3 regions of the Streptomyces sp. NPDC050264 genome follow, and region 3 is predicted to be linked to each of the others. Evidence: riboswitches for the same ligand, from Rfam matches in the RefSeq annotation. Region 3 holds a riboswitch; each other region holds the start of a gene.
The links. A riboswitch is a leader RNA that binds a small molecule or an ion and turns the genes downstream of it on or off. The one in region 3 is predicted to bind cyclic di-AMP.
Positions count from the first base shown of each region.

Region 1 (9,851 bases), on a different contig from region 3:
GTGCACCGTGCGCACGCCCGCCCGCTTCTCGGCCTTCTTCCTGCCGCCCAGCATCCGGTTGAGGGCAGCGGTCGCGGTGCCCCGGCCGGCGCCCGTGCCGTTGACGCGGTAGACGATGTCGACGCCGTCGACGATGACGGTGGGAACGGTCTCGTCCCGGTCCTTCGTGAAGTCAGCCACGGCCGTACGTCTCCTCTGCCTTCCAGAAGTAGATGAACCCGCCGACGCCGACGAGCAGCGCCCAGCCCAGGGCCAGGGGCCACACATGGGGCGGCAACTGGTCCGCGGTGTAGCTGTCGATCAGCGCGAAGCGCATCAGGTCGATGTAGACGGCGGCCGGATTGGCCCGCAGCAGCACCATCACGATGTGCGGCAGGTCCTTGTCGCCGATCAGGTGGTTCAGGCTCCACATCACGCCGGACAGGTACATCCACGTCCGCAGCAGGAACGGCATGAGCTGAGCGATGTCCGGCGTGTGCGCGCCGATCCTGGCCGTGATCAGGGCGAGCCCGGTGTTGAAGGCGAACTGCAGGAGCAGCGCCGGGAGCACCAGGAGCCAGGACGCGGACGGCGGGATGCCGAAGCAGAGCAGGATCACCACGAGCGCGCACATCGAGAACAGCAGCTGCTGGAGCTGCTGCAGGCAGTACGAGATGGGGAGCGAGGCGCGCGGGAAGTGCAGCGCCCGCACGAGCCCGAGGCTGCCGGAGATCGCCCGGGTGCCCGCCATCACCGACGACTGGGTGAACGTCCACACGAAGACGCCCGTGACCAGGAACGGGACGAAGTCCGGCACGCCCTTACTGGTGCCCATGAGCACGCCGAAGATGAAGTAGTAGACCGCCGCGTTCAGCAGCGGCGTGGCCACCTGCCAGACCTGCCCGAGCTTCGCCTGGCTGTACTGCGAGGTCAGCTTGGCGGTCGAGAAGGCGGTGATGAAGTGCCGGCGCTGCCACAACTGGCCCACGTAAGCGGCCAGGGAGGGGCGGGCGCCGCTGACGGTCAGCCCGTACCGGGCCGCGAGGACCGCGGGGTCCGTCACGTCGGGGGCGGGGGAGGGGGCCGGTGTGGGAGGCGTGTCCAGGACCTGACTCACATCCGCTGCTTTCGCTCGGGGGGACGGCGTGGCATCGGGTCCGCGCGGTACGGAGGCCTGCTGTTCGCCTGCTGCTTGCCTGCCGTTCACGTCGGGACGGACCCGTATCGTCGTGACGTGAGAGTAGGCCCGGGGGACGTCGGAACGCAACCGTTTCGTCGTAACGGAACTATGCTGGCGGTATGACGACCAACGCCGACTCCGCCAAGCCGACGCGTCGCCGGGCCCCGGCCGGAGCCGCCGTCCTCCGCGAGGACGTGACCGACGCCATCCGCGCCGCCGTCTTCGAGGAACTCGCCGCCGTCGGCTACGCCCGCATGTCCATCGAGGGCATCGCACGCCGCGCGGGCGTCGGCAAGACCGCGGTCTACCGCCGCTGGCGCTCCAAGCTCCACCTCGTCCTCGACCTGGTCTCCGCCATAGCCGTACAGGGCCTGCCCGCACCCGACACCGGCTCCCTCCAGGAAGACCTGCTGCTCCTCTACCGGGTGACGTCCAGGGCCCTGAGGCACCCGGTGGCCGGCCAGATCATCCCCGACCTCCAGGCCGAGGCGGCCCGCAACCCGGAGATCGCCGAAGCGATGCAGAAAGCCCTGCGGGAGGGCCAGCACGGGGTGGCGAACGGCATCGTGCGCGCGGCCGTGGCGCGCGGGGACCTGCGCGACGGACTCGACGAGGAACTCGCGCTCGACCTCATCTCCGGCCCCCTGTACTGGCGCTCGGTCGTCGTGCGGACGCCGGAGCTGCCGAAGGGCCACCTGAAGCGGCTGGCGGCGGCCACGGCAGCGGCCCTCAAGGCGCTGTAGCGCGCCTTGAGGAGAATCGCAGACGGCCTTCACCCAAGGTAAGGACGGCGCGCCGCCGGCCCGGAGCTCCACCGGGCACCGTCCTCCCCACCCGCGGTCGCATCACTACGGGAGGGGACGTGTCGCGGTGCCCCCGCAGGACACCGCGGGAACCCGGCACCGGACGGCCCGCCTGAGCCGGGTCAGCCGAACTGGCCCGGCTGGTAGTCGCCGCCGGTCATCCGGTTGATGACGCCCATGCGGTTGGAGGCGTTGATGAGGGAGATGAAGAGGAGCAGGGCCGCGAGCTGCTCCTCGTCGTAGTGCTTGGCGGCGATCGCCCAGACCTCGTCCGGGACGCCGCCGGCGGCATCGGCGATGCGCGTGCCCTGTTCCGTCAGTTCGAGGGCGGCGCGCTCGGCGTCGGTGAACACGGTGGACTCGCGCCAGGCGGCGACCAGGTTGACCCGCGCGGCGCTCTCCCCGGCGTGCGCGAGGTCCTTGCTGTGGGCGTCGGTGCAGTAGCCGCAGCCGTTGATCTGGCTGGCCCGGAGCATCACCAGGTCCTGGGTCGCCCTGGGCAGCCGCGCGCCGTCGATGAGCGCCCGGCTGGCCGAGGAGAAATGCTTCAGGGCTTTGGCCACGACGGGGCTGCTGCCGAAGAGATCGAGTCGGGGTGCGTGGGATTCCATGACGTGGTCCTCACTCGCGTTGTGGGCAGTGACGAACACGAGATGCCGGTGACCCGACGGGCGTGACGACGCGGCAGTGTGACGTGAGCCACACGGCGAGAGGTGTCACAGAACAGCGGCGCCCGACGTCTCATGCGCGAGACCGCCGGGAACCGGCGAAGCAGGCAGCGCAGAAGCCAGTGAAGAGGAGCCCTCCATGGCAGGCCCGCCGCAGACCGCGCCCGACCCCGCCACGGAGGCGTTCGTGGCCCACCGCAACCTGCTGTTCACCGTCGCCTACGAGATGCTCGGCTCGGCCGCCGACGCCGAGGACGTGCTGCAGGAGACCTGGCTGCGCTGGGCCGGCGTCGATCTCGGCACGGTGCGGAACCGGCGCGCCTACCTGGTCCGGATCGCCACGCGCCAGGCACTGACCCGGCTGCGTACGCTCGGCCGCCGCAAGGAGACGTACGTCGGCCCGTGGCTGCCCGAGCCGCTGCTCACCGCGCCCGACGTGGCGGAGGACGTCGAGCTGGCCGACAGCGTCTCGATGGCGATGCTGCTCGTCCTGGAGACCCTGGCGCCGACCGAGCGGGCGGTGTTCGTACTGCGCGAGGTGTTCGACCTCGGGTACGGCGAGATCGCGGAGGTCGTCGGGAAGAGCCCGGCCACGGTCCGGCAGATCGCGCACCGGGCGCGGGCGCACGTCGCGGCGCGCCGGCCGCGCGGTCCCGTGTCGCAGGCCGAGACACGCGGCGTCCTGAAGGCGTTCCAACAGGCCGTGGAAACAGGTGACTTGCAGGGTCTGCTCGACATCCTCGCGCCGGACGTCGTCTTCCTCGGCGACGGCGGCGGAGTCGTACAGGCCGCGCTGGAACCCATCGTGGGGATCGAGAACGTGGCCCACGTGCTGGGCAGGATCGCCTCCGCGGTATCGGTCGAGCCGACCCGGATCAACGGTGCCCCGGCGCTGCTGCTCCGAGCCGACGGCGAGATCATCGCCGTCCTCGCGGTACGCATCGACGACGGCCTCGTCACCGGCCTCTACGCCGTACGCAACCCGGAAAAGCTCTCGCGCGTGGAACGGGAGACCCCGGTGAGCCGGTGACCCGCGGGGTGGCTCACGCGACCCGCGTCGCCCCCGCGAACGGCATCTGGTCGATCGGGGCGATCCGCACGGGCGCGCTCGGGTTCGGGGCGTGGATCATCTGGCCGTTGCCGATGTAGAGGCCTACATGGCTGATGCCGGAGTAGAAGAACACGAGGTCGCCCGGCTGGAGTTGGGAGCGGGAGACGCGCTGCCCCGCGTCGATCTGCGCGTACGTGGTGCGCGGCAGGGAGATGCCCGCCGCGCGGTACGCGGCCTGTGTCAGGCCCGAGCAGTCGAAGGCGTTGGGGCCCGTCGCGCCCCATACGTAAGGGCTGCCGATGGCGCCCTGTGCGAAGGAGATGGCCGCCTGCACGCGGGAGTTGGACGACGTGTCGAGGTCGGCTCGCGGCGTGGAGCGGGAGGCGCGGTCGCCGGTGTCGGAGGTGGCGACCGCCCGGTCCGCGGGAGTGAGCCGGGCGAGCAGTTTCCGGGCGTCCGCCAGCTTCTTCGTCACCGTCTTCTTCTGCTTCTCCAACTCCGTCTGCTTGGCGCGGAGTTCGGAGAGAGTCCCGTCGGCCTGCGTGTGCAGCTGGTCGATCTCGCGCAGCTGCTTGCGGACGCGGGTGATCGTGGCGGCCTGCCGGGTGCCGACGCGGTCCGCGAGGGACGCCTCGTCGAGGTACCGGTCGGGGGAGGAGGAGAGGAGCAGTTGGACGGACGGGTCCACGCCGCCCGTGCGGTACTGCGCCGCCGCGACCGCACCCAGCTTCTGCCGCTGGGTGTTGAGGGACTCGGTCCTGCGGGACGCCTCGTCCTGCAGCGAGCCGACCTTCTTGCGGGCCTGCCCGGCCTTCTCCTTCGCGCCGTTGTACTTCTCGGTGGCGACCTCCGCCTCCTGGTAGAGCCGGTCGACCTTCGCCTTGACCTGGGCGGGGCTGAGGTTCGGCTCCGCGTGCGCCGCGCCGCCGTCGAAGACGGTGGCGGTGGCCGCGGAGGCGAGAGCGAGGGTGGCCGCGGTGCGGATCGTACTGCCACTGAGCGAACGCCGTTTCGGCTTGCGATGCGCTGCGGGCACGAAGAGCCACGTCCTTCCGGTTCCTACTGCCGCCGGTCGCGCGTCCGGCGGCGGCCCGCACAGGGGGGGCGGGCCGCCGCCGGACTTTTCTCGGCGGTGGTGTCCGACTGCCGCCCCTGGCCCGGGCGGCGGTGGGGAGCCGGGCACCTGAGGAAGGACGCTAAACCTCGGCGTAACGGGGTGGCGTTGGATTGTTCGGAACTGGCTCGTTTGTTACGGGTGGTGGCAGAGAGTGACAGTCGGTTGTCCGGGGACGCCCGGCGCACAGAGGAATCCGGCATCCCGTTAGGCTCCGGAGCCATGGACGTACTCATCCATCTCTTCGTCGGCCTGCACATCATCGGCATCGCCGCGCTCCTCGGCGGTTTCCTCACGCAGATGTCGGCGATCGGGCAGGGCACCGCCCGCTTCAACAAGGCGATGTTGCACGGCGCCCTGACCATGCTGGTGACCGGCGTCGCCCTGGTTGGCCTGAATCAGGCCGACGGCAGCACCGTGAACAACATCAAGATCGGTGTGAAACTGGCGATCCTGATCGTGATCCTCGGCATCGTGTACGTGAAGCGCGACGAGGAGACGGCGGAGAAGGGCTTGTTCGCGGCGGTCGGCGGCCTGACCGTGGCCAACATCTTCATCGCCGTTCTCTGGACCTGACCCGCTCCGTGGATCTGACCGCCCCCACCGCGGTGACGATCCAGACGGCCACCGCGATCCACAGCAGCACCTGCCCCGGCCCGTCGAGCCAGGACGCCTCCACGGCGGTGGCCACCGTCAGCATCGCCACCGCCGTCATCCCCATCGGGAACACCGTCGACCAGCGCCGCACGTCGTACGTGAACCGCGGCTCCAGCACCTCCGCCACCGCGAGCACCACGTAACAGGCGACATCGAGCGCGAGCAGCACCCCGCACATGTCGCGCAGCACCCCGGTGACGTCGGAGTTCCAGAGGCCACCGGCCCGCCCCGCGAGCACCAGCTTCGACGCGGCGAGTGCCGAGATGGCGAGCGCGCCGCCCGCGACCCAGTGGTCCCCGGCCCCCGTGAACACCTGCCGGAGATCGAACCGGGTGAACGCGGCGACGTACATCACGATGCCGAACCAGAACACCACCATCGACGCGTAACCGAGCCAGTCCACGCCCAGGCCCGCCGACAGCGTCGCCCCGAGCACGGCCGGCCCCTGCGTCGCCACACAGGCCAGGAAGACGGCCCCCGGCATCCGTGGTGTCCAGTGCCGTACGACGACGCAGAGCAGCCCCGGCCAGGCGAGCACGGCGATCACCAGCAGCACCTCGGCGATCCCTTGCCGGCCCATGAGGGAGATCCGGGTGCCGAGCACGCAGGTCGCCGCGACGGCGGTCAGCGCGGGCGGGGTGTCCGCCTCGTGCCGCCAGCGGCCGCGGTCGCGCAGCAGCCGGAGCGCGAAGTCTGCCGCCAGAAGCACCCAGAGCGCGGCGGCGAGCACCAGGAGGATGGCGGACAGAACGCCGTACCCGGTCAGACGGAGCCCGACCGAGATGATGCCGGTCGCCATGACAGCGGCGCCGGCGGCGGGCGGGAGCTGGGACCAGAAGGGCCGCGGGGGCACGTCGGCGCGGTGGTTCGGGCGGTGCTGCACCGCCCGAACGTAACCGCGGCCGAGGTCAGGCGGGGCGCACCACGCTGTGGATCGACGCCGTGCCGTCGTAGTAGATGGATTCCTCGCGGACGTACGCGCCCGGCTTCGGCGCGTGGATCATCATGCCGTCGCCCATGTAGAGACCGACGTGGCTGATGTCGTCGTAGAAGAACACCAGGTCACCGGGTTGGATATCGGAGAGGGAGACCGTCGTGCCGACCTCCACCTGGTCCCACGTGGTACGCGGCAGCGAGATGCCGGCGGCCTTCCACGCGGCCTGGGTGAGGCCCGAGCAGTCGTACGAGTCCGGTCCCGTGGCGCCCCACACGTATGGCTTGCCCTCCTGGGACTTGGCGAACGCGAGGGCCTTCGCGGCCTTGGCCGCGTAACCGGACGAGGTGCCGGCCGACGTGTCGGACGAACCGGTGCCGGAACCCGAGCCGCCCTCCTGCTGAGCCGCCTCCTCGGCCGCCTGGCGCTTCTTCTCCTCCTCGGCCTTCTGCTTCTCGGCGAGCTCCGCGGCCTTCTTGCGGGCCGCCTCTTCCTTCTTCTTCTCGATCGCCGCGAGCCGCTGCTTCTCCTCGGCGGTCAGCTTGGACAGCAGCTCGCGCGCGTCGGACAGCTTCGTCTGCACGCTCCGTTTCGAGGTCTTCAGCTCGGTCTGCGACGAGGTGAGCTGCTGGAGGTTCTCCTGCGCCTCGGTGCGCTTCTTCGCGGTCGTGCGCTGCTGCTCCTGGTAGGCGTCGACCGCCTTCTTCTGGCTGGCCGTCATCCGGCTCATCAGCCGGTTCTGCGCGAAGTAGTCCTCGGGATCGTCCGCGAGGAACATCGTCGCGGTGTCGCTGATCCCGCCCGAGCGGTACTGCTGGGCGGCGAACCGGCCCAGCTCCTGGCGGGCCGTGTTCATCTTCTCGGTGCGCTGCGCGATGTCGTCGAGGAGCTTGTCGACCTGCTTCTTCTTGCTGTCCGTCTGCTCCTTGGCTGAGTTGTACTTCTGCGTGGCGGCCTCGGCCTGCCGGTACAGGCTGTCGACCTTCTTCTGCACCTCTTGGAGGCTCGGTTTGGCCGGCTGCGCGGGGGCGGCCTGCGCCGTCTGCGAGAGCAGCGCCACGGAGGTGAGGGCGGCGGTCGTGATCCCGACCGCCGGGGTCGTGCGAAGGCCGCCGGACATCCGGGAGCGGGTGCGCGGCTTGCGGTGCGACGCCAAGGAGGCGACTCCTTCCGTGGTCCGCCTACCGGGTTAGCTGTCGGGTTCGGGCCTACGGAAGGCTGCCCTACGGTCAACTGCCCGGTACCGCTGGGCTGTTGAGCCGATTCACCCCAAGGTCGGTTGGGTCCCCGGTTCCCTGCCTCTCGGCGTACGGGACTCGGCGGGGGCTGACCGCTCGCCGCGTTGTTCGCGGTCGGGGGGACGGACTGCCCGCGCAGCACCGTAGCCAACTCGTGTTGCTGCTGTGAAGGTCGTTGTTCGATTTGCCCGATACATTTTCGTGACCTTGGCGACACCGGGGGCCGGACGCCCGGGCGGAACCGGAGCCGGCCGCGCCAGGTGACGAAGTGATCGCACCGGGTGATGGCGGATGCGTGAATGTGCGGGGTTGTGAAGGTGGGGGCGGGCTGTCAGTGGGGCGGCCTAGACTCGTATGGCGATGAGCAGCCTCTTTGACGACAGCTTCCTGGCAGGCCTCCAGAACCGGACCGAGGAGCCCCCGCCGCCCGACAGCGAGCACGAAGGACCGGTACCGGAGCCGATCCCGGACGACCTGTTCGGCGGGAAGTTCGACGTGCCCCCGGCCAGGGACGCGTACTACCGCGACGGCGCCCCGCGCCCGGCCCTCGACCCGGCAGCCCTCCTGGACGGGCTGAACGAGAACCAGCGGGCGGCCGTCGCGCACGGTGGCTCCCCGCTGCTCATCGTGGCGGGCGCCGGCTCGGGCAAGACCCGCGTCCTCACCCACCGCATCGCCTACCTGCTGGCCGAGCGCGGTGTGCACCCCGGCCAGATCCTCGCGATCACCTTCACGAACAAGGCCGCGGGCGAGATGAAGGAGCGCGTCGAGTCCCTCGTCGGACCGCGCGCGAACGCCATGTGGGTCTCCACCTTCCACAGCGCGTGCGTGCGCATCCTGCGCCGCGAGTCGAAGAAGCTCGGCTTCACGTCGTCGTTCTCGATCTACGACGCCGCCGACAGCAAGCGCCTCATGGCCCTGGTCTGCCGTGACCTGGAGCTCGACCCGAAGAAGTTCCCCCCGAAGTCCTTCAGCGCCAAGATCTCGAACCTGAAGAACGAGCTGATCGACGAGGAGGACTTCGCGGCGACCGCCGCCGACGGGTTCGAGAAGTCCGTCGCCCAGGCCTACGCGATGTACCAGTCGCGGCTCAGGGAGGCCAATGCCCTCGACTTCGACGACCTGATCATGACGACGGTGAACCTGCTGCGCGCGTTCCCCGACGTCGCCGACCACTACCGCCGCCGGTTCCGGCACGTCCTGGTCGACGAGTACCAGGACACGAACCACGCGCAGTACGCGCTGGTGCGCGAACTCGTCGGACCGGCCACGGACGCGGAGGGCAACGACGCCGACCCCGCCGAGCTGTGCGTCGTGGGCGACGCCGATCAGTCCATCTACGCGTTCCGCGGCGCCACGATCCGCAACATCCTCCAGTTCGAGGAGGACTACACGGACGCGACGACGATCCTCCTGGAGCAGAACTACCGCTCCACGCAGACGATCCTGACCGCGGCCAACGCGGTCATCGAACGCAATGAGTCGCGCCGCCCGAAGAACCTGTGGACGAACGCGGGCGCGGGCTCCCAGATCACCGGCTACGTCGCGGACACCGAGCACGACGAGGCCCAGTTCGTCGCCGAGGAGATCGACCGGCTCACGGACGCGGGCGACGCGAAAGCCGGCGACGTCGCCGTCTTCTACCGGACGAACGCGCAGTCGCGTGTCTTCGAAGAGATCTTCATCCGCGTCGGCCTGCCCTACAAGGTCGTCGGCGGCGTCCGCTTCTACGAGCGCAAGGAGGTCAGGGACGTCCTCGCGTATCTGCGGGTCCTGTCGAACCCCGAGGACTCCGTCCCCCTGCGCCGCATCCTGAACGTGCCCAAGCGCGGCATCGGCGACCGCGCCGAAGCCATGATCGACGCCCTCTCCCAGCGCGAGAAGATCTCCTTCCCGCAGGCGCTGCGCCGGGTCGACGAGGCATACGGGATGGCGGCCCGCTCCACGAACGCGGTACGGCGGTTCAACACCCTCATGGAGGACCTGCGGACCATCGTGGAGTCGGGCGCCGGCCCGGCCACGGTCCTGGAGGCCGTCCTGGAGCGCACCGGATACCTCGCCGAACTGCAGTCCTCCACGGACCCGCAGGACGAGACCCGGATCGAGAACCTTCAGGAACTCGCCGCCGTCGCGCTGGAGTTCGAGCAGGAGTCCGCCACGGCTTCGGAGCCGGACGCGAATGCGGATTCCGGTGCGGATTCGGCTCAGGGTGAGGACGAGGGCGAGG
Region 1 is NZ_JBFAKV010000039.1:39,214-49,064, forward strand. It holds gene AB0J02_RS40535 (ABC transporter ATP-binding protein) at 1-180, opposite strand, end outside; gene AB0J02_RS40540 (ABC transporter permease) at 173-1,096, opposite strand; gene AB0J02_RS40545 (TetR/AcrR family transcriptional regulator) at 1,279-1,902, shown strand; gene AB0J02_RS40550 (carboxymuconolactone decarboxylase family protein) at 2,085-2,573, opposite strand; gene AB0J02_RS40555 (RNA polymerase sigma-70 factor) at 2,770-3,660, shown strand; gene AB0J02_RS40560 (NlpC/P60 family protein) at 3,674-4,717, opposite strand; gene AB0J02_RS40565 (hypothetical protein) at 5,018-5,371, shown strand; gene AB0J02_RS40570 (tellurite resistance/C4-dicarboxylate transporter family protein) at 5,349-6,335, opposite strand; gene AB0J02_RS40575 (NlpC/P60 family protein) at 6,361-7,542, opposite strand; cyclic di-AMP (ydaO/yuaA leader) riboswitch at 7,549-7,718, opposite strand; gene pcrA (DNA helicase PcrA) at 7,985-9,851, shown strand, end outside.
Region 1: another riboswitch for cyclic di-AMP. It lies ahead of AB0J02_RS40575 (NlpC/P60 family protein); the one in region 3 lies ahead of AB0J02_RS16680 (C40 family peptidase).

Region 2 (9,851 bases), on a different contig from region 3:
CGCGACGCTTACGGCAAGGGGCCCGCCTCTGACGGGATGCTGACGGAGGTGGTCCGGCAGCGCCCCGGCGCGCACCCGTCCCGGGTCAGCGATCGCCCGCCAGGTCGAGCTCCGTCGGGGCCGGGCCGCCCTCCGTCAGGGTCGGCGCGACGCGGCGCCAGGAGCGGGCGACGGGGCCGGTCACCCCGCGCCACCAGGCCTCGGCCGGGAGCTCCCCGGACGGCTCGAACGGCTCGCCCGGACGCGGTGTGGCGAGTGCCTGTCCGGCGTCCCGCGCCACGTCCATGGACCATTCGCCGGGCTCGGCCCACGCGTGGGGCGCCAGATTGAACGTGCCCCAGTGGATCGGCATCAGCACGCCGTGCGGCCGCGCGCCCTGCAGATCGAGGTGGGCGCGCAGGCCTTCCTCGGGCGTCATGTGGATGTCCGGCCAGAAGTCGGAGTAGGCACCGACCTGGATCATGGTCACGTCGAACGGCCCGTGCTCCGCGCCGATCTCCCGGAAGCCCTGGAAGTAACCGGTGTCACCGCTGTGGTAGATCCGGTGCTCAGGACCCGCGACGACCCAGGACGCCCACAGGGTGTGCTGGGGGTTGCGCAGGCCGCGGCCGCAGAAGTGACGGGCGGGCGAGGCCGTCAGCGTCACCCCGCCGACCTCGGTCGACTCGTGCCAGTCCAGCTCGCGCAGCCGGTCGGCCGGGACGCCCCAGTGCTCCAGGTGCGCGCCGACGCCGAGCGGCACCGCGAAGACGGTGTCCGTCCCGGTGAGCGCCTTGATGGTGGGCATGTCCAGGTGGTCGTAGTGGTCGTGCGAGATGACGACCACGTCCACCGGGCCGAGCGCCGCGAGGGGCAGCGGCGCGGGGTGCAGCCGCTTGGGGCCCGCGAAGGCGAACGGGGAGCAGCGCTCGCCCCACACCGGGTCGAAGAGCACCCGCACCCCGTCGATCTCCGCGAGCACGCTGGAGTGCCCCATCCAGGTGATGCGCAGCCCGCTCGCGGCCGGCTTCGCCAGATCGGCGAAGGTCGTGGCGTGCACCGGCACCGTGCCGGCCGGAGCGCGCAGAGCCCGCTCCTCCTTACGGAAGTAGACCTTCGCGAAGTCGAGCACGGAGCCGTCGGGCCGGGTGCGCGCCCCCTCCGGGTTCTGGAACTGCCCGTCGGCGAAGTTCGGCGACTTGCGGATCCGCTCCAGGCGCGCGCCGGTGGCCTCGGCGCCGAACGCGGCAGGCTGCAGCGACCGCAGCCTGGGACTCAGGGAACGTGGCACAGCGCCTCCCGTTGATCGATCAGGGTCCTCCATTATGTGCCGCCCCTGTGACAGCGCGCCCCGCCGCCCCCTGCACCACCGCGTCGCGACTGATCCGGCATTCGGTGCCAACGGCATTGACAGGGCTCGAACCCCCTTCCGATACTGACTGACGATTCAGTACGCCCACGCCGAGGAGATGACCGGGAACCCATGACCGCCGCCACGCCCGCCGGGCAGCCCACGACGCCGCTGATCCAGCTGACCTGGACCGACCACGTCACGGGCCGCGCCGGCTACCTGGTGGTGGACCGCCTGGTGCGCGGCGTCTCCAGCGGCGGCCTGCGGATGCGCCGCGGCTGCACGCTCGACGAGGTCGCGGGACTCGCGCGCGGCATGACGATGAAGGAAGCCCTGCACTACAACCCGCAGGGGCGGTACATCCCGCTCGGCGGCGCCAAGGGCGGCATCGACTGCGACCCGCGCTCCCCGGAGGCGTACGGCGTACTGGTGCGCTACCTGCGGGCCATGCGGCCCTACATCGAGTCCTTCTGGACCACGGGCGAGGACCTGGGCCTGACCCAGGACCTCGTCGACGAGGCGGCCGCCGAGGCCGGCCTCGTCTCCTCGATCCAGGCCGTGTATCCGTTGCTCGACGACGAGCGGGCCGCCCGGCAACGCCTCGCGGACGCGTTCGCGGTCGATGTCGACGGGATCGGCCTGGACGAACTCGTGGGCGGCTGCGGTGTCGCCGAGTCGGTGCTCGTGGCGCTCGACCGCGCCGGACTCCCGCACGCGGGTACCCGGGTCGCGCTCCAGGGTCTGGGCACGATGGGCGGCGCCACGGCGCGCTTCCTCTCCCGGGCGGGGCTGAAGGTGGTCGCGGTCGCCGACCTCAAGGGCACGGTGGCGAACCCCGAGGGACTCGACGTGGAGGCCCTGCTCGCCGCGCGCGACGCGTACGGCACGGTGCACCGCCCGGCGCTGCGCCCCGAGGACCGCGACCTGCCGGGTGACGCCTGGCTCTCGGCCGACGCCGAGGTGCTCGTACCGGCCGCGGTGTCGTACGCGATCGACGCCGCCGGCCAGGAGCGGATCACGGCCCGCTGGATCGTGGAGGCCGCCAACATGCCGGTCCTCCCCGACGCGGAGGAACTGCTCACCCGGCGCGGCATCACCGTGCTGCCGGACGTCGTCGTCAACTCCGGGACGAACGCCTGGTGGTGGTGGACCCTGTTCGGTGACATCGGCGCGGACGCGGACGAGGCGTTCGCGTACACACGGCGTTCCATGCGCGCCCTGATCGACCAGGTACTGACCCGCGCGGAGGCCGACGGGACGACCCCGCGGGCCGCCGCGCACGCCATCGTCGCCGACCGGCTGCCCGTCATCGCGGAGCGCTTCGGCTGGTACGGGTGACCGCGCCCGGCCCACCGCCGGTCCGCGGGTGAAGAACTAGGGTGGCCGCGTGGCCAGAGTCCGGTTGAGCGTGCCCGAGCGGCGCGAAGAGCTGTTGCGTGCCGCCATCGAGCAGATCGAGGCGCGCGGGGTGGCGGCCGTGCGCATCGCCGACGTGGCGTCGGCGCTCGGCGTGAGCAACGCGCTGGTGCTGTACCACTTCTCGACGAAGGAGAAGCTCGTCTCGGCCGCCTTCACGTACGCGGCGGAGGACGATCTCGCGCGGCTGTCCAAGCTGCTGGCCCGTCGCACCACGGCTCTCAAGCGGCTCCGGGCGGCGGTGCGCTGGTACGCGCCGACGGGTCGGGCCAAGGGCTGGCGGCTGTGGATCGAGGGCTGGGCGGCGTCCTTGCGCGAACCGGCGCTGCGCGAGGTCACCCGCGACCTCGACAAGCGCTGGAAGGCCGCGCTCACCGAGGTCGTCGCGGAGGGCGTCGCGGCGGGCGAGTTCACCTGCCCCGACCCGACGGCGACGGCGCTGCGCCTGACGGCCCTGCTCGACGGGCTCGCCGTGCAGATGACGGCGTACGAGGGGGCGGTCTCCCGGGCCCGCACGCAAGAGTGGGTGGACGAAGCGCTCGCCCGTGAACTGGGCCTGGACCGGGCGGAGTTGACGCGCCAGCCGGTCCAGGGTCTGCCGTAGACGACAGCGCGGCACAGCGCATGCCGGCGCAGTGGCTGTCAGTTCAGCTCGTACACCGCCGTCACGCTCACCTCGTCCTCGATCTCGCCGGGCGCCACCGGGACCTTCGCCGCCGACTGTTCGAAGGCCGCGGGGGGTACCTCCACCGGCCGGGGGCGGCCGCTCGCGCCCTCCGTCAGCGAGACGAGCCGGCCGAGCCGGTGCCCGCTCAACTCGGCGTACTGCACGGCCTTTTCGTGGGCGTCGGTGTGCGCGGCGGCCCGGGCGGCGGCGCGCAGCCGGCTCGGGTCGGCGACGTCGAAGACGACCGCGTCGACCCGGACGGCGTCGCCGGTCGCGTCCGTGATCGCCTGGATGACCTCGCCGGTCCGCCGTACGTCGCGGACCTTGACGGAGAACGACTGCACGGCCCGGTAACCGATGACCCGCGTCGTCGCGCCCGGCTCGGGACCGGTCTCGTACACGGCCGAGACGGCGAGGTGGTCCGTGCGGATGTCCCGGTCGGCGACGCCCGCCTCGCGCGCCGCGGCGGGCAGCGCGTCCGCGGCGCGGCTCTGGGCGGCCAGGGCGTCCTTGGCCGTGGGCCCGGTGGCCTCGACGCCCGCCGTCACGGTCGCCATGTCCGGGGCCGTACTGGCCCGGCCCTCACCGGTCACCGTCAGGGTCGCGGGTTTCGGCGCCGCGACGGCGGCGGCGGCCGGTGCCTCCGGCGCGGCGGCGGCGGGCACCGCCGGCAGCATGACGGCGAGCAGGGCTCCGGCGAGGGCGGCACGGTGCCGGGTGCGTAGAGGCAGTGCAGACATGGGATCGGGGTCCTTCCCGGTCGGGCCCGCCGGCGCGGCGGGCAGCCGACATCCCAGCACCCGCACCCGCCCGGCCCCGTCACGCCACTCCGCCCGGTCACCCCGTCGGGGATCAGAACGACAATCAGACGGGTTCATCGGGGAGCGGAGGGATCAGGACGCGGACTCCAGATGCATCTTGATCGTGTGCGGGTCCACGAAGCCCTTGGCCACCACGCGGTCGCCGGAGGACTCCCCGCGCAGCCGCCGCCCGATCCACGGCACCAGGAACTCGCGCGCCCAGTGGATGTCGTCGCGCCGCACCTCGAACGTGCCGCGCGGCGGGAGCAGCGGCCAGGCCTGCTCCGGGTCGGCGGGCACGTCGACACCGAGCGCCTGCCCCGCGCGCAGGGCGACCCGGGTGTGTCCCTCGGCGGACAGGTGGAGGCGGTCCTCGTCCCAGGCCCGGCGGTCCTGGATGGACCTGAGGGACCACAGGTCGAGCACCGGGCAGCCGTAGCGGTCGGCGATCGCGCGGATGTGCATGTTGTACGTGGCGATCTTGCCGCGCATGTGCTTGAGGACGGCCACGTCGCGGGTGTCGAAGCCGGTGGCGACCATGACGGTCCCGGCGGCCCCGGCGAGGCGTGCCACGGCCTTCTCGAAGCGCTCGGCCACGTCGTCCGGGTCGGTGCCGGGCCGGATGATGTCGTTGCCGCCCGCGACCAGCGTCACCAGGTCGGGGGCGAGCTCGACGGCCCGCGGGACCTGGTCCTCGACGATCTGGTCGATGAGCTTGCCGCGCACGGCGAGGTTCGCGTACTGGAAGGTGTCCTCGGCCACGCGGTCGTCCAGGAGGACGGCGAGCCGGTCGGCCCACCCCACGAAGCTGCCGTCCGGCCCGGGGTCCCCGACGCCTTCGGTGAAGCTGTCCCCCACCGCCGCGTAGGACCGAATCGTGCCGCCGCTGAATGATCTCGATTCGTTTGCCACGACCACACATCTTTCACCCTCGGGTGTGGCCTACGCGACCGTAACCAGGGGTTGACGAGCGGTGAGAAAACGCACTCGGCTCCCGGGGAATAACCCGGGAGCCGATCGGATCGCGCTCGAATCAGATCGAGACGCCGTGCTCGCGCAGGTACGCCAGCGGGTCGACGTCCGAGCCGTAGCTCGGGGACGTACGGATCTCGAAGTGCAGGTGCGGGCCGGTCACGTTGCCGGTGGCGCCGGAGAGGCCGATCTGCTGGCCCGCGGTCACGGTCTGCCCCGCGGAGACGCCGAGCGAGGACATGTGGGCGTACTGGGAGTAGCGGCCGTCGGCGTGCTGGATGACGACCTCGTTGCCGTAGGCGCCGTCCCAGCCGGCCGAGACGACGGTGCCGGCGCCGACCGCCTTGATGGCGGTGCCGGTGGGCACGACAAAGTCGGTGCCGGTGTGGTAGCCGCTGGACCACATGGAACCGGACGAGTGGTACGGCGTGCCGATGGAGCCGTCGACGGGCTTCACGAAGTCCGCGGTGCTGCTCGCCCGGGAGGCCGAGGCGGTGCTCGCGGCCGCGCCGTTCAGGGTGAGCTTCATGCCCGGCTTGATGACGCCCGCGTCGGAGCCGACGACGTCCTTGTTGGCGTCGTACAGCTTCTGCCAGCCGCCGTCGACGTTCTGCGCGTCGGCGATCTTCGAGAGCGTGTCACCGGACTTGACGGTGTACGTCTTCGCGTCGGTCGAGGCGGAGTCGGTCGCCGCGTGGGCGCCGGTGGCACCGATGAGCGGCAGGGCGAGCGCGGCGCCACCGGCCGACGCGACGGCGGCGGCGCGGGTGACGCGCTGGGACTTGGGGCGGCGGTGCTTTCCCTTGGCGGGCATGACGAGTTTCCTCTCCGTCGCCTACGAGGTGAGCTGTCGGGTTCGGGCTGGAGCTGCCCGGCCGGGCCCTTTCACGGACACGACTTCACCCCTAGCCGCATGGGGAATTCCCTCGGCGGCGCACTGCCTGTGGGTCCCCCGTTCCTGCCGTCACGGGTCGTTGTTCGGAATTCCGGGCGGTGGCAGGACTAGGCGTTCCGTCCGGAGTGAGTGGCGACCGTAAGGCAGCGCGAAAGGCGGTGACAAGCGCCGAAATCACCTCTGGGTCCGCTTTCTTGATCGTCTGGGCGTTTTCTGTGTCACCCTGCGTCGACTCAGGGGCTTTGCCGGCGCCTTACTTTCAGGAATTCAGAGGAAGAGAATTTCCGGCGGCCACCACGGACCGTTACGGCTATGAGCCTGCTCACGCGCCTGTACCCAATGTCCCTTTATTTACGGACGGTTGATGTGAAGTATGAGCAAAACGGACAGATGGTTTACTCGGGAACCCGTGTCGTATCGTCAGGAGCGCGTCCGCCGGCGAGCGACGCCGGAGCCCGACCGGGAGGAGCCCCCGTGACACAGCACGCCCCGTCCACCGAGCCCGAGCTGTCCGGAGTGCGCAACTTCCGCGATGTGGGCGGTCTCCCGACCGTGGACGGCCGGCGCGTGCGTCCGGGCGTGCTCTACCGCAGCGGCCATCTCGCCCACGCCACCGCCGAGGACGCGGCGTTCCTCGCCGGGCTCGGCCTGCACACCGTCTTCGACTTCCGCAACGCCGCGGACCAGCGCCTCGAGGGCGCCGACGTCGAACTGCCGGGCGTGCGCAATGTGAACCTGCCGCTGACCGACCCCGCCGACGGCGCCGAGTTCTGGCAGATGGTCCGCGACGGGGACATAGACCAGCTGCGCACCCTCCTGTCCGAAGGCCGCGCGGCGAACCGCATGATCACGTCGTACCGCTCGATCATCTCCCTGCGCACCGCCGAGCACAGCCGCGTGCTGCACGCGCTCGCCGAGGACAGCGTGCCCGCCCTGATGCACTGCGCGGCGGGCAAGGACCGCGCGGGCCTGTCGATCGCGGTGACGCTGCTCGCCGTCGGCGTGGAGCGCGACGCCATCGAGACGGACTACCTGGAGTCGAACGCGAAGCACCGCCGCTACAAGGTGCGCCGCAGCAGCGCGGCGAGCGACGCCTACTCCCCCGAGGTCATGGAGTTGCTCAGCCCGCTCTTCGACGCCCGCGCCGCCTACCTGCACGCGGCCTTCGAGACCATCGAGCAGACCTGGGGCGGCGCGGACCGCTACTTCGAAGAGGGTCTGGGGCTCACCGCGGCCGACCGCGACCGGCTGCGCGAGCGCCTCCTCGTCTGAGCCGCGCTACTGGCCCCCGCCCAGCGTGAACAGCAGGTAGACGAAGGCGGCGAAGGCATGTCCCGCGAAGACGTACACGAGGACCCGCACCCAGATACCGCGCGGCAGCTTGTCCTCGATGTCCCGCCGGGCGGGCTGTTCCCCGGCGCCGTGCTCGGTCGCGTCACTCACGTCAGCCATGTCGGGCCTCCCGGATCGGACCGGCCGCGGGGCCGAGGCACAGCGCGGCGGTCGGGCTCTGCAGCAGGGTGTGTACGAACAGGAGCTCGGCCCCGCCCCGGTCCGCGGCGGCGATCCGGTGCGGGGTGAGCGAGTCGAAGTGCGCGCTGTCCCCGGGGTCGAGCCGGTAGGACGTGTCCCCGAGGCGCAGTCGCAGCCGCCCTTCGAGGGCGTAGAGCCACTCCTCGCCGGGGTGCACGCGCACGATGTCGCCCTGCGATCCGTACGGCACGTGGACCCGCAGGGCCTGCATGCCGCGGCCGGGAGAACCCGCCTGGAAGTACGTCCAGCCGCCGGCCTCGGTCGCCTCCATGGCGTCGGCCCGGACCACGGCGTCGCGGTCGGCGGGGGTCTCGCCGAGCAGTTCGGAGACCGTCGTACCGTAGATACGGGCAAGGGCGAGCAGCATCGGCAGCGACGGCTGCCGCTGCCCGGTCTCCAGACGCGACAGATGCGCCGGTGACAGGCCCGCGGAGCGGGCGGCGACCTCCAGGGTGAGGGCGGCGCGGCGGCGCAGGGCACGCAGCTGGGGCGCGACGGCGGGCAGCTCCGGGGGTTCCGGTGCCTCCTCCGGGAGGGCAGGACTCATACGGTCGATTCAGCCAGAGCCCTGCCCGAGGGGCAAATTTATTGCCCCGGAGGCAAATCCGACGAGCTGCGGTCAGCGGTTGGCGACCGCCTGCTTGATCAGGGTCTTGCCGAAGTCCCACATCAGCCCGCCACCGCTGTGCGCGTCGTCCATCACGGCGGTGAACGCCTCCACGAACCGCTCGACGTCGGCCTCGTCCACCACCAGCGGCGGGATCAGCTTGATGACTTCGAGGTGGTCGCCGGAGACCTGCGTGAGGATCCGGTGCTTCTGCAGCAGCGGCACGACCACCATCTGCGCGAACAGGCCCTTGCGCGCGGCCTGCAGCATGGCCCAACGGCTGCGCAGTTTCAGGGACTTGGGCCTGCCGAACTCGATGCCGATCATCAGGCCGCGGCCGCGGACGTCGCTGAGCAGCTCGTAGCGGTCGATGAGGGCGGTGAGCCGCGCCGTCAGCAGCTCGCCCATGGCGCGGGCGTTCGCGACGGTCTCCTCGCCCTCCATGACGGACAGGACGGCGAGCCCGGCGGCCATGGCCTGCGCGTTCGCCCCGAAGCTCGCCGAGTGGACGAGGACCCGGTCCATGGACGAGTAGACCTTCTTGAAGATCCAGTCCTTGCCGAGCGTCGCGCCGACCGGCACGTACCCGCCGGACAGCGCCTTGGCCACGCAGACGAGGTCCGGCTCGACACCGTCCTCGTGCTGGTACGCGTAGAAGTCGCCGGTGCGGCCGAGGCCGGTCTGCACCTCGTCCGCGATGAGCAGCGCCTTGTGCTGGTGCAGGAGGTCCTGCGCGGCCCGCAGATAACCGGGCGGCGACTCGTGCACGCCCTTGCCCTGGATCGGTTCGACGATGAGCGCCGCGACGTCGCCCTTCTTCAACTCCCTTGCCAGCGCGTCGAGATCGCCGAGCGGCACGGCCGTGTCGGGCAGCAGCGGCGCGAAGCCGTCCCGGAAGCCGTCCTCGCCGTTGACCGACAGCGAGCCGGTGGTCAGCCCGTGGAAGGCGTGCGAGCAGAAGAGGACGCGGGGCTTCCCGGTCGCGTAGCGGGCGAACTTCAGCGCGGTCTCCACCGCCTCCGTCCCGCTGTTGCCGAAGAACACCCGGTCCAGGTGCGGGCTGTGCGTCAGCAGCTTCTCGGCGAGCAGGCCCGGCAGCGGCTGGCAGTCGAACCGGGTCAGGTCGGCGAGCGAGGCGTCCAGTACGTCGTGCAGCGCCTTGCGTACGACGGGGTGGTGGCGGCCCAGGCCCATGACGCCGAAGCCGGCGAGCATGTCGAGGTAGTCGTTGCCGTCCGCGTCCCAGAAGTGCGCACCCTCGGCCCGCTCGTACACCTTGTCGAAACCGATGGTGTGGAGCATCTTCGGCAGCTGGTGGTTGAGGTACTTGGCGTGCAGCTCGTACCGTTCGGCGCCGCGCTCGGCCAGCAGCGTACCGAGGTCGAACTCCTTGGTCATACGTTGTTCTCCTTGCCGGCCTGCTCGGATGTGCTGGCTTTCTTGCTGGCTTTCAGTTTCAGGCTCGTGCTGATCCGTCCCGCGATCTCCACCGGGGTGAGGCCGATGTCGGCGAGCACCTCGGCCCGCTTGGCGTGCCCCAGGAACTGCTCGGGGATGCCGAACCGCCGTACGGGCACGTCGACTTCGGCCTCGCCGAGTGCCAGCGCGACGGCCGAACCGACGCCCGCCGC
Region 2 is NZ_JBFAKV010000002.1:470,888-480,738, reverse strand. It holds gene AB0J02_RS04870 (MBL fold metallo-hydrolase) at 86-1,303, opposite strand; gene AB0J02_RS04865 (Glu/Leu/Phe/Val dehydrogenase dimerization domain-containing protein) at 1,463-2,668, shown strand; gene AB0J02_RS04860 (TetR/AcrR family transcriptional regulator) at 2,718-3,350, shown strand; gene AB0J02_RS04855 (SIMPL domain-containing protein) at 3,389-4,153, opposite strand; gene AB0J02_RS04850 (SGNH/GDSL hydrolase family protein) at 4,307-5,125, opposite strand; gene AB0J02_RS04845 (LysM peptidoglycan-binding domain-containing M23 family metallopeptidase) at 5,247-5,999, opposite strand; cyclic di-AMP (ydaO/yuaA leader) riboswitch at 6,003-6,188, opposite strand; gene AB0J02_RS04840 (tyrosine-protein phosphatase) at 6,555-7,352, shown strand; gene AB0J02_RS04835 (DUF6126 family protein) at 7,359-7,532, opposite strand; gene AB0J02_RS04830 (XRE family transcriptional regulator) at 7,525-8,160, opposite strand; gene AB0J02_RS04825 (aspartate aminotransferase family protein) at 8,233-9,618, opposite strand; gene dxs (1-deoxy-D-xylulose-5-phosphate synthase) at 9,615-9,851, opposite strand, start outside.
Region 2: another riboswitch for cyclic di-AMP. It lies ahead of AB0J02_RS04845 (LysM peptidoglycan-binding domain-containing M23 family metallopeptidase); the one in region 3 lies ahead of AB0J02_RS16680 (C40 family peptidase).

Region 3 (9,445 bases):
CAGCAGCCCGCCCGCGCCCTCGACGAGCACCAGATCGTGCGAGGCCGCCAACTTCTCTGCAGCCTCCGCGACTTGAGCGGGCCGTACCGGTGGGAGACCGGCCCGCGCCGCGGCCGTCCCCGGCGCCAGCGGCTCCGGATACCGCCCCAGTTCGAGGGGCGTCACCGCGGGCCCCGCGAGCCGCACCACGTCGTCGGCATCCCCGGGCTCGCCCGGCGCGAGACCGGTCTGCGCCGGTTTGAGCACAGCCACCGAGCGCCCCGCCCGCACCGCGGCGGCGGCCACCGCGGCGGTCGTCACCGTCTTGCCGATCTCGGTCCCGGTCCCCGTGACCACCAGCACGTTCACAGCGCTCATCCCTCCCGCGCGGCCGCGCACACCGCGCGCCCGATCCGTGCCAGATCCTCGGCACCGGTGATGTACGGCGGCATCGTGTAGACGAGATCCCGGAACGGACGCAGCCAGACACCCTCCGCGACCGCCGCCCGGGTCGCCACCGCCATGTCCACCTCGTGGTCCAACTGCACGACACCGATGGCGCCGAACACCCGCACCTCGCGAACTCCCGGAATGTCCACGGCATCTGACAGAGCATCACGCAGCCCGCCCTCGATGCGCTTGACCTCCGCCCGCCAGTCCTGGCCGAGCAGCAGGTCGATCGAGGCGCAGGCCACCGCCGCGGCCAGCGGATTACCCATGAACGTCGGCCCGTGCGCCAGCACCGGCACCTCGCCCCGCGAGATCCCGTCGGCGACGCGTGCCGTGCACAGCGTCGCCGCCAGCGTCAGATAGCCGCCGGTCAACGCCTTGCCGACACACATCACATCCGGTGTCACCGCCGCGTGCTCGGCCGCGAACAGTGCTCCCGTCCGCCCGAACCCGGTGGCGATCTCGTCGAACACGAGCAACACGTCGTGCGCGTCGCACGCCTCCCGCAGCACCCGCAGATACGCGGGGGAGTGGAACCGCATCCCGCCCGCCCCCTGCACCACGGGCTCCACCACGACGGCCGCCAGCTCGTGCGCGTGCCGGCCGATCAGCTCCCGCAACCGCTCCGCGTACGACTCCTCGTACGTGCTCGGCGGAGCGTCCGCGAAGACCTGCTCCGGCAGCACCCCCGCCCACAACCCGTGCATCCCGCCCTCCGGGTCGCACACGGACATCGGCTGCCAGGTGTCACCGTGGTAGCCGCCGCGCCAGGTCAGCATCCGCCGCTTCCCGGGCCTGCCGAGCGAGCGCCAGTACTGCAGGCACATCTTGAGGGCGACCTCCACCGACACCGATCCGGAGTCGGCGAGGAACACGTGCTCCAGGCCGTCCGGGGACATGTCGACAAGCCGCTTCGCGAGCCGGACGGCGGGCTCGTGCGTGAGCCCGCCGAACATCACATGGCTCATCCGCTCCAACTGGCCGCGCACCGCGTCATTGAGCACCGGATGGTTGTACCCGTGGATCGCCGACCACCACGACGACATGCCGTCCACCAGCTCGCCGTGCCCGGCGACCCGCAGCCGCACCCCGGCCGCCGACTCGACGACCAGGGGCTCCTGCCGGCCCGGCATGGGCCCGTACGGATGCCAGACGTGCTGCCGGTCCAGCGCCAGCAGCTCGTCCAGGTGCGCGTCAGGCATTGGGCGCGACATCCGTCCCCGCGCCCCGGCGGCGCACGGTCACCAGATCGGTACGCGCCTCGGGCACCTCGACCGGAGCACCCCCGGAACCGGAGCCGGAGTCGGAGGCGCACACGGAACCGCAGCCGCCGCCCCGGTGCTCGGGCAGGGTCACCTCGTCGGCGCCCTCCACCTCGAACCCGGCGTCCGCGATCATCTCCAGGTCCGCCCGGCCCGCCTGTCCCTCACTCGTCAAGTAGTCGCCCAGGAAGATGGAGTTGGCGATGTGCAGGGCCAGCGGCTGCATCGAGCGCAGATGCACCTCGCGGCCGCCCGCGATCCGCACCTCCACGTCCGGGCAGACGAAGCGGACCATGGCCAGAATCCGCAGGCAGCGCTGCGGGGTGAGGTTCCACTCCTTGGCCAGCGGCGTCCCCTCGAAGGGGATCAGGAAGTTCACCGGCACCGAGTCCGGGTCCAGCTCACGCAGACCGAACACCACGTCGACCAGATCCTCGTCGCTCTCGCCCATGCCCGCGATCAGGCCGGAACAGGCCGAGAGACCGGCCGCGTGCGCCTTCTGCACGGTGTCGACCCGGTCCGCATACGTGTGCGTCGTCGTGATGTCGCCGTACGTCGCCTCGGACGTGTTCAGGTTGTGGTTGTACGCGTCCGCGCCCGCCCCGCGCAGCCGTTCCGCCTGCCCGTCGGAGAGCAGACCGAGACAGGCACACACCTCGACGTCCTCGTTGTCGGCCTTGATCGCGTCGATCGTCTTCGCGACCCGGTCCACATCTTTGTCGGTCGGCCCGCGCCCGCTCGCCACCAGGCAGACCCGCTTGGCGCCGCCCGCGACCCCGGCGGCCGCCGCCTTGGAGGCCTCGTCGGGCTTCAGCCACGTGTACTTGAGGATCTCCGCCTTCGAGCCGAGGCGCTGCGAGCAGTACGAGCAGTCCTCCGGGCAGAGCCCCGACTTGAGGTTCACCAGATAGTTGAGCTTGACCCGGCGCCCGAACCACGTGCGGCGCACCTTCCCGGCCGCCGCCACCACGTCGAGCAGGTCGTCGTCCGACGTCGCCAGCACGGCGAGCGCCTCTTCACGGCTCGGCAGCGCGCGCCGAAGCCCCTTGTCCACCAGCGTGTTCAGCAGGTCCATGGCGTCAGATACTCGCCTATCGGGACACCCCCGCGAAAGGAGACTTCGTACAAAGGACAGCGCTCGACGTGTGGGTATTGCCACACCCTGACCCTGTGGCGGCCCGACTAGGGTCTGTGCGTTACCTACAAACAGAGGGAGTCATGGCCACTGCCCCCGCCCGTGCGTTCGGCTGGCTCGACGAGGAGCGCCGCGCCCGCGAAGCCGCCGGACTCGTCCGCACCCTGCGCCCCCGCCCGGCCGACTCCCCGCTCCTCGACCTCGCGAGCAACGACTACCTGGGCCTGGCCCGCCACCCCGAGGTCGTCGAGGGCGCGGCCGGGGCCGCCCGCCGCTGGGGAGGCGGGGCGACCGGCTCCCGGCTGGTCACCGGCACCACCGAGCTGCACGCCCGCCTCGAACGGGAGCTGGCCGAGTTCTGCGGATTCGAGGCCGCGCTCGTCCTCTCCTCCGGTTACGCGGCGAACCTCGCCGCGGTCACCGCGCTCGCCCCGCGCGGATCGCTGATCGTGTCCGACGCGGCCAACCACGCCTCCCTCATCGACGGCTGCCGTCTGGCCCGCGGCGCCACCCAGGTCGTGCCGCACGCCGACCCCGCCGCCGTCCGCAAAGCGCTCGGCACCCACGACGGGCCGGCCGTCGTCGTCTCGGACACCGTCTTCTCGGTCGACGGGGACCGCGCGCCACTCGCCGAACTGGCCCTGGTGTGCCGGGAGTTCGGGGCAGGACTGATCGTCGACGACGCGCACGGGCTCGGCGTGCTCGGGACCGGCGGCCGGGGCGCCCCGCAGGCGGCGGGCCTGGCGGGAGAGCCGGACACCGTCGTCACCGTCACCCTCTCCAAGTCCTTCGGCAGTCAGGGCGGCGCGGTCCTCGGCCCGGCCCACGTCATCGACCATCTCGTGAACGCGGCCCGCACGTTCATCTTCGACACCGGGCTCGCCCCGGCGGCAGCCGGCGCCGCACTGGCCGCGTTGCGGCTGCTGCGCCGCGAACCGGGGCGTGCGGACCGGGCCCGCGAGGTCGCGACGACCCTGTATCAACTTCTCACCAGCGAAGGCCTGTTGGCGGTGCGGCCGGACGCGGCGGTCGTGTCGGTGCGCGCACCCTCGCCCGACGAAGCGGTGCGCTGGGCCGCGGACTGCCGGGCGGCGGGTCTCTCGGTGGGCTGCTTCCGTCCGCCGTCCGTGCCCGACGGGATCTCGCGACTGCGGCTGACCGCCCGCGCCGACCTCACCGACGAACAACTCGGTGAGGCGGTAAGGGTGATCAGCCGCAGTGCTCCCCAAGGTGCCTTCACCGAAGGGAGTTGACGAATCCCTCCCAGGCGGAGGGCGCGAACAGCAGGGCGGGCCCCGCGGTGTTCTTGGAGTCGCGGACGGCGAACAGTCCGGACGCGGGCCCCGATGTCAGGGGGGCTGTCTCGACGCAGTTGTTGGCGCCGGTGCTGCGGCTGCTGCGCCGCCACCGAGCTCCGCGCAGCGACGAGCTGGAAGGAACGGAAGGAACGTACCGAGGCAGTGCATTCATGGTGCCCCCTTACGCAGTGCCGGCCCGTGGCGAGGTGTCGGCGTCCTCGTCCGCGTGGTTACCCGGCGATCTGTGCGATGAATTCCAACGAGTCCTCGGGTGAAAGTGCACGGAGGAGAAGAGCGTCGAAGGCATCGGTGTATGCCGTGAGGTCTTCTTTCCGCTCGAGGTAGAGGCTACTCGTCAAATGGTCGAGAACAACCACATCCAGATCGGATGTGTTCGGAAATGAGAACACTACGAAAGGGCCGCTGAGGCCGATGTGGCCGCCCGCCGAGAAGGGAAGCACCTGAATCCGGACATGGGGCATCTGTGCCGCCTCTGCCAGGTGTGCCAACTGTCGCCGCAGGATGCCGGTGCCGCCCACCTCGCGCCGTAACACCCCTTCGTCGAGCACCGCGGTCAGCTGCAGCGGCGGCTGCGCCCGCAGCACGTCCTGCCGCGCGAGCCGCACCTCCACCAGCGCCTCGATGTGCCGGTCCGGGGTCCCGACCAGCACCGAGCGGGTCACCGCCCGCGCGTACTCCGGCGTCTGCAGCAGCCCCGGCACCACGCTCGTCTCCAGCGTCCGGATCCGGCAGGCCTGTGACTCCAGGCTGATGAAATCGCGGTAGGACGGGGGCAGAAGCCCCCGATAGGCGTGCCACCAATGCTGCCCGCCCGTCTCCTCCGCGCCCGCCAGCGCTATCACGAGTTCCCGCTGCCGCGGGTCCTTCGTCTCGAACGCGTCCAACAGGCGCAGCACGTCCGATGCCTTCACGCCACTGCGTCCTGTCTCGATCCGGCTCACCTTCGACTGGTGCCAGCCGACCAGTCGGGCCGCCTGGCCACTGGTCAGTCCGGCCTGGACCCGCAACGCGCGCAGTTCGGCGCCGAGTTTGCGACGGCGGACCGCGGGACCGTACTTCATGCTGACTCCTCAACGTCCTCGGGCCGCTGGGCCGGGCTCCTTTCCGGCCCATGCGAAGCGGTTCCTGATCAGACGGTAGAGGAAGCGGCGTGCGCTCGCCCAAATACGGTCTCTCGTCGCAGAGTTCACCGCTTCGAGCGACAGATATATGCATATCTTGGAGGATCGGCAGTACGGAAGGGCCTTCAAGTGGCACTCTGGCGCGAAGCAGAAGTCGGAGACCGCACGCCAGCGATCCGCCAGAGTCGACAGGCGCGGCCCCGGTGGGAAAGGGACGACGTCGCCATGGCAGACCACCAGGAAGCATCCGTCACACTGCCGAGCGAACCCGCCTCGGTCTCCACGGCCCGCCGGTACGTGAGTCGCGTACTCGCGGAGTGGGGCATGCCGGGGGACACCGAAGAGGCCGACACCGTCCGCCTGATCGTCTCGGAACTCGCGACGAACGCCGTGCAGCACACCCTGGGAATGTCGCCCACCTTCACCGTCGACGTGACACTCGAGCGCGACGAGCGCCTGCGCATCGGCGTCACCGACAGCCACCCCCGCTACCCCAAGCGCCTGCCCGCCGCCGTCCAGCAGGACAACGGACGCGGCATGGTGATCATCCGCTGTCTCACCGCCGAGTGCGGCGGACGCCTCTCGGTCTCGCCGACCCCGGAGGGCGGCAAGACCGTGTGGATCGCCCTGCCGTGGCTCACCAGAGCGAAGGGCGGCAACGAGCCCCCAGCCACCGCATGTTGACGACCCGTCAGTTGGACGAGCGGCCGAACGCCCCGCGCAGGAGCGCCCGGAAACTGTCGACCGCCGGGTTCGTGTCGTCCGCCCGGTGCACCACCGACACCGTCCGCCGCAGATCTCCCGGATCGAGGAGCCGTACGCCGAGCGGCGTCGCGGACATCCGCGCCACCATCTCCGGCACCACCGCCACCCCGAGCCCGGCACTCACCAGCGCGCACACCAGGGCATAACTCGGCGTCTCCACCCGCACCGACGGTGTCGCCCCGGCCCGCGCAAGCGCCGCCTCGACACCCTGTCGCGGCGGATGGGTCGGCGCCATGCTGATCAGCGGCTGGCCCGCCAGCTCGGCCGGCGGCAGCCGCGTCGCCCCTGCGGTCCCGGCCGTCAGCGCCTGCCCGGGCGCCGTCACCAGCACCAACTCCTCCACGAGCACGGGCTCCTGGACCACGGACGACGGTACGGCCACCGGGTCGGAGGGCGCATACGTGTGGGTGAGCGCCACATCAATGGTGCCCGCGGCCACCGCGGCGACCCCCAGCGGCGGCTCGTACCCGGCGACCGTCAACTCCACATCCGGATGCGCCCTGCGGAACGCGGTCAGCGCCGGCGGCAGCAGATGCATCCCCGCCGTCGTGAACGTACCGAGCCGCAGCCGGCCGCCCGACAGGCCCGCGAGCCGTGCCAGCTCGTGCCGGGCCCGCGCCATCTCGTCGAGCACCCGCCGCGCCGTCTCCACCAGCACCTCGCCGGCCCCCGTCAGCCGGGCGCCCCGGTGATGCCGCACAAGCAGCGCCGTCCCGGTCTCCCGCTCCAACTTCGCGAGCTGCTGCGACAGCGCGGGGACCGTATATCCGAGGCGTTGGGCCGCCCGGGTGATGGAACCGGCCTCGGAGACCGCCACCAGCGCGGCGAGCCGCGTCGGGTCGTACATCGAACGCCTCCGACGCCGTACGGAGCACACAGGACCCGTGCGTCCGCGGCCTCCGGCCTTAAGCACTGCTTTAGGCAGACCCAGAATATTGCACATACCTGCTGAAGGTCCGGCTCGGGCAGGCTGGTGCGCATGGACGCTCAACTGGTCGCCTTCACCGGCGTCGCCGCGGGCATGGTGGCCCTGCCCGGCGCGGACTTCACGGTCGTCGTGCGCAACTCCATGATCTCGCGCCGCGCCGGAGTCGCCTGCGCCCTCGGAGTCGCCGGCGGTCTGCTCGTCCACACCGCGCTCGCCGTCGCGGGCCTCGCCGCGGTCCTCACCGCCGTACCCGCCCTGTTCGGCGCCCTCCGGCTCGCGGGCGGTGCGTACGTCCTCTACCTGGGCGCGAGGACGCTGCAGTCGGCGCTGCGCCCCCTGGCGGAGCGGGCCGACGACGGAGCCGGCCCGGAGCGGGGCCCGGCCGGCGGCGCGCTGCGACAGGGCTTCCTGACCAACACGCTCAATCCGAAGGCACCGATCACGTTCCTGAGCGTGCTGCCGCAGTTCGTGCCCGCGGGCAGCCCCGCCCTCCCGCGAACGGCCGTTCTTTCGGCGATCGTCGTGGCGCTCGCGCTGCTCTGGTTCCCGGCCGTGGCCCTGCTCGTGGACCGGCTCGGCCGGTGGCTGCGCAGGCCGCGCACAGCACGCGCCGTGGAGGCGGTCACCGGGAGCGCGCTGGTGCTCCTGGCCCTGGTCCTCCTCCTGGAGCCGCTGATCGCGTGAGAGGCCGCGTGGGGACGGGCCTGGCGCCCGGCCTCGTCCCCACGGGCCGCTCCGTGCGGCGGGGTCAGCGCACCCGGCCGTACCAGACGCTCCGCGTCCAGATCTTCTCGAGTCGCACCACTGCGCCGGTCTTCGGCGAGTGCCAGATCCGTCCCTTCCCGGCGTAGATGCCGACGTGGTAGACGCTCCGGCCCGAGTGGAAGAACACGAGGTCACCCGTTTTGCGGTGCGACGAGGAGACATGGCGGGTCTTGTTGTACTGCTGCGCGGCGGTGCGGGGCAGCTTCTTGCCCGCCCGCTTGAACGAGTAGAGCGTCAGGCCCGAGCAGTCGAACCGGTGCGGGCCCGTGGCGCCCCACCTGTACGGCGATCCCTTCTTGGAGGCCGCGACCTTCAGTGCCTTGGTCGAGGCCGCTGCCGCCGACGCCTCGGTCGCGGCGCCGGGGACCATGAGGCCGGCTCCTGCGACAGCGAGGGTCAGGACCGACGCGGTGCCGGCGCGGGTCAGCAGCGAGGGAACACGATTGAGCGCAGTCATGCGCAACCCTTCGTCAGCCGCCTGTGAAGGGTGACCTGTCGGGTTCGGGCAGGCGAAGATGCCCGGCCGCATGGTGCGGCTTCACCCCAAGGGCCCCTCGGGCACCACCTCCGTCGAGGTGGGCCGGCGGCCCGTCGTACCTGGGTCCTCCACTCCTGCCGATGCACTTCTGTCGACCTGGCATCCGCACGGCGGCAGGACTCGGCGTCCGCACGGACCGCCCCGCCGCGGCGGCGGGGGCTTGTCGTCGGAAGGGATCTTCACTCACATGTGGAGCCGAAACCGAGTTGAACCGGCGGTAAGTGAGGCTGCTCACGCTTGGCCCGTTCAGGTGGACAGTGCCGCGTCCGGGCCGCGCCCGCGACACCCGACCACGCTCGCACCAGGGGCGGAACGCGATATTCCGGCATCTGCGTACCGTCGGAGCGCAACTCCGACAGTCTTGATGAAGTACGACTGTCTAGGCCATCCGGTGGTACACCATCTGGGCCGTTTCGGCCCGAGTGCAGACAGTTCGCGCGAGCTGCGACTTCAAGTGACCGTTTCTGGTGGCAAAGCGACTCTCTGCGTTCGCCTTTCGCCGTCAAGGACGCGCAGAGCCCGCGTCAGGGTTGCCGCGTGCACCTCGCTCTCACCCCGTCGGTGCATCAGCTCCAGGGCGTCCCGCAACGCCGACGCCCGACTGACGAGCGCCTGGGCCGCCCGCAGCCCCCGGTAGGTGTGGTCGCCGCGCGCCGGATTGATCCGCGCGACCAGATCGACGACCGCCAGATAGCTGTCGATCAGTTCGCACTCGGCGCGGGTCAGCGCGGGCAGCGGTGGCGGTTGGGGTGGATACATCGGCACGTCACCTCGCACCCTGCGTGCCGAGCGTGGTCTTGCGGCTCCGCAGCACGTGGTCCACCAGGCCGTATTCCAGGGTCTGGTGGGCATCGAGCACGGTGTCCCGCTCGATGTCCCGGCCGACCTGGTCCTTCTCCCGCCCCGAGTGCCGCGCGAGCATCTCCTCCAACTGCTCACGCATACGCGCCAGTTCGCGCGCCTGGATCTCCATATCGGTGGGCTGGCCCTGCGCCGGCCCGGGCAGCGCGGGCTGGTCGAGCAGCACGCGCGCGCCGGGCAGCATCATCCGCTTGCCCGGCGCCCCGGCGGCGAGCAGCACCGCGGCCACGGACGCGGCCTGCCCCAGGCAGGTCGTCTCCACCTCGCAACTGACGTACCGCATCGTGTCGTAGATCGCCGTCATCGCGCTGAACGAGCCGCC
Region 3 is NZ_JBFAKV010000008.1:148,204-157,648, forward strand. It holds gene bioD (dethiobiotin synthase) at 1-348, opposite strand, end outside; gene AB0J02_RS16640 (adenosylmethionine--8-amino-7-oxononanoate transaminase) at 354-1,631, opposite strand; gene bioB (biotin synthase BioB) at 1,624-2,766, opposite strand; gene AB0J02_RS16650 (8-amino-7-oxononanoate synthase) at 2,910-4,079, shown strand; gene AB0J02_RS16655 (DUF397 domain-containing protein) at 4,063-4,296, opposite strand; gene AB0J02_RS16660 (helix-turn-helix transcriptional regulator) at 4,355-5,206, opposite strand; gene AB0J02_RS16665 (ATP-binding protein) at 5,492-5,950, shown strand; gene AB0J02_RS16670 (LysR family transcriptional regulator) at 5,958-6,878, opposite strand; gene AB0J02_RS16675 (LysE family translocator) at 7,011-7,643, shown strand; gene AB0J02_RS16680 (C40 family peptidase) at 7,708-8,181, opposite strand; cyclic di-AMP (ydaO/yuaA leader) riboswitch at 8,185-8,316, opposite strand; gene AB0J02_RS16685 (hypothetical protein) at 8,713-9,021, opposite strand; gene AB0J02_RS16690 (ATP-dependent Clp protease proteolytic subunit) at 9,029-9,445, opposite strand, start outside.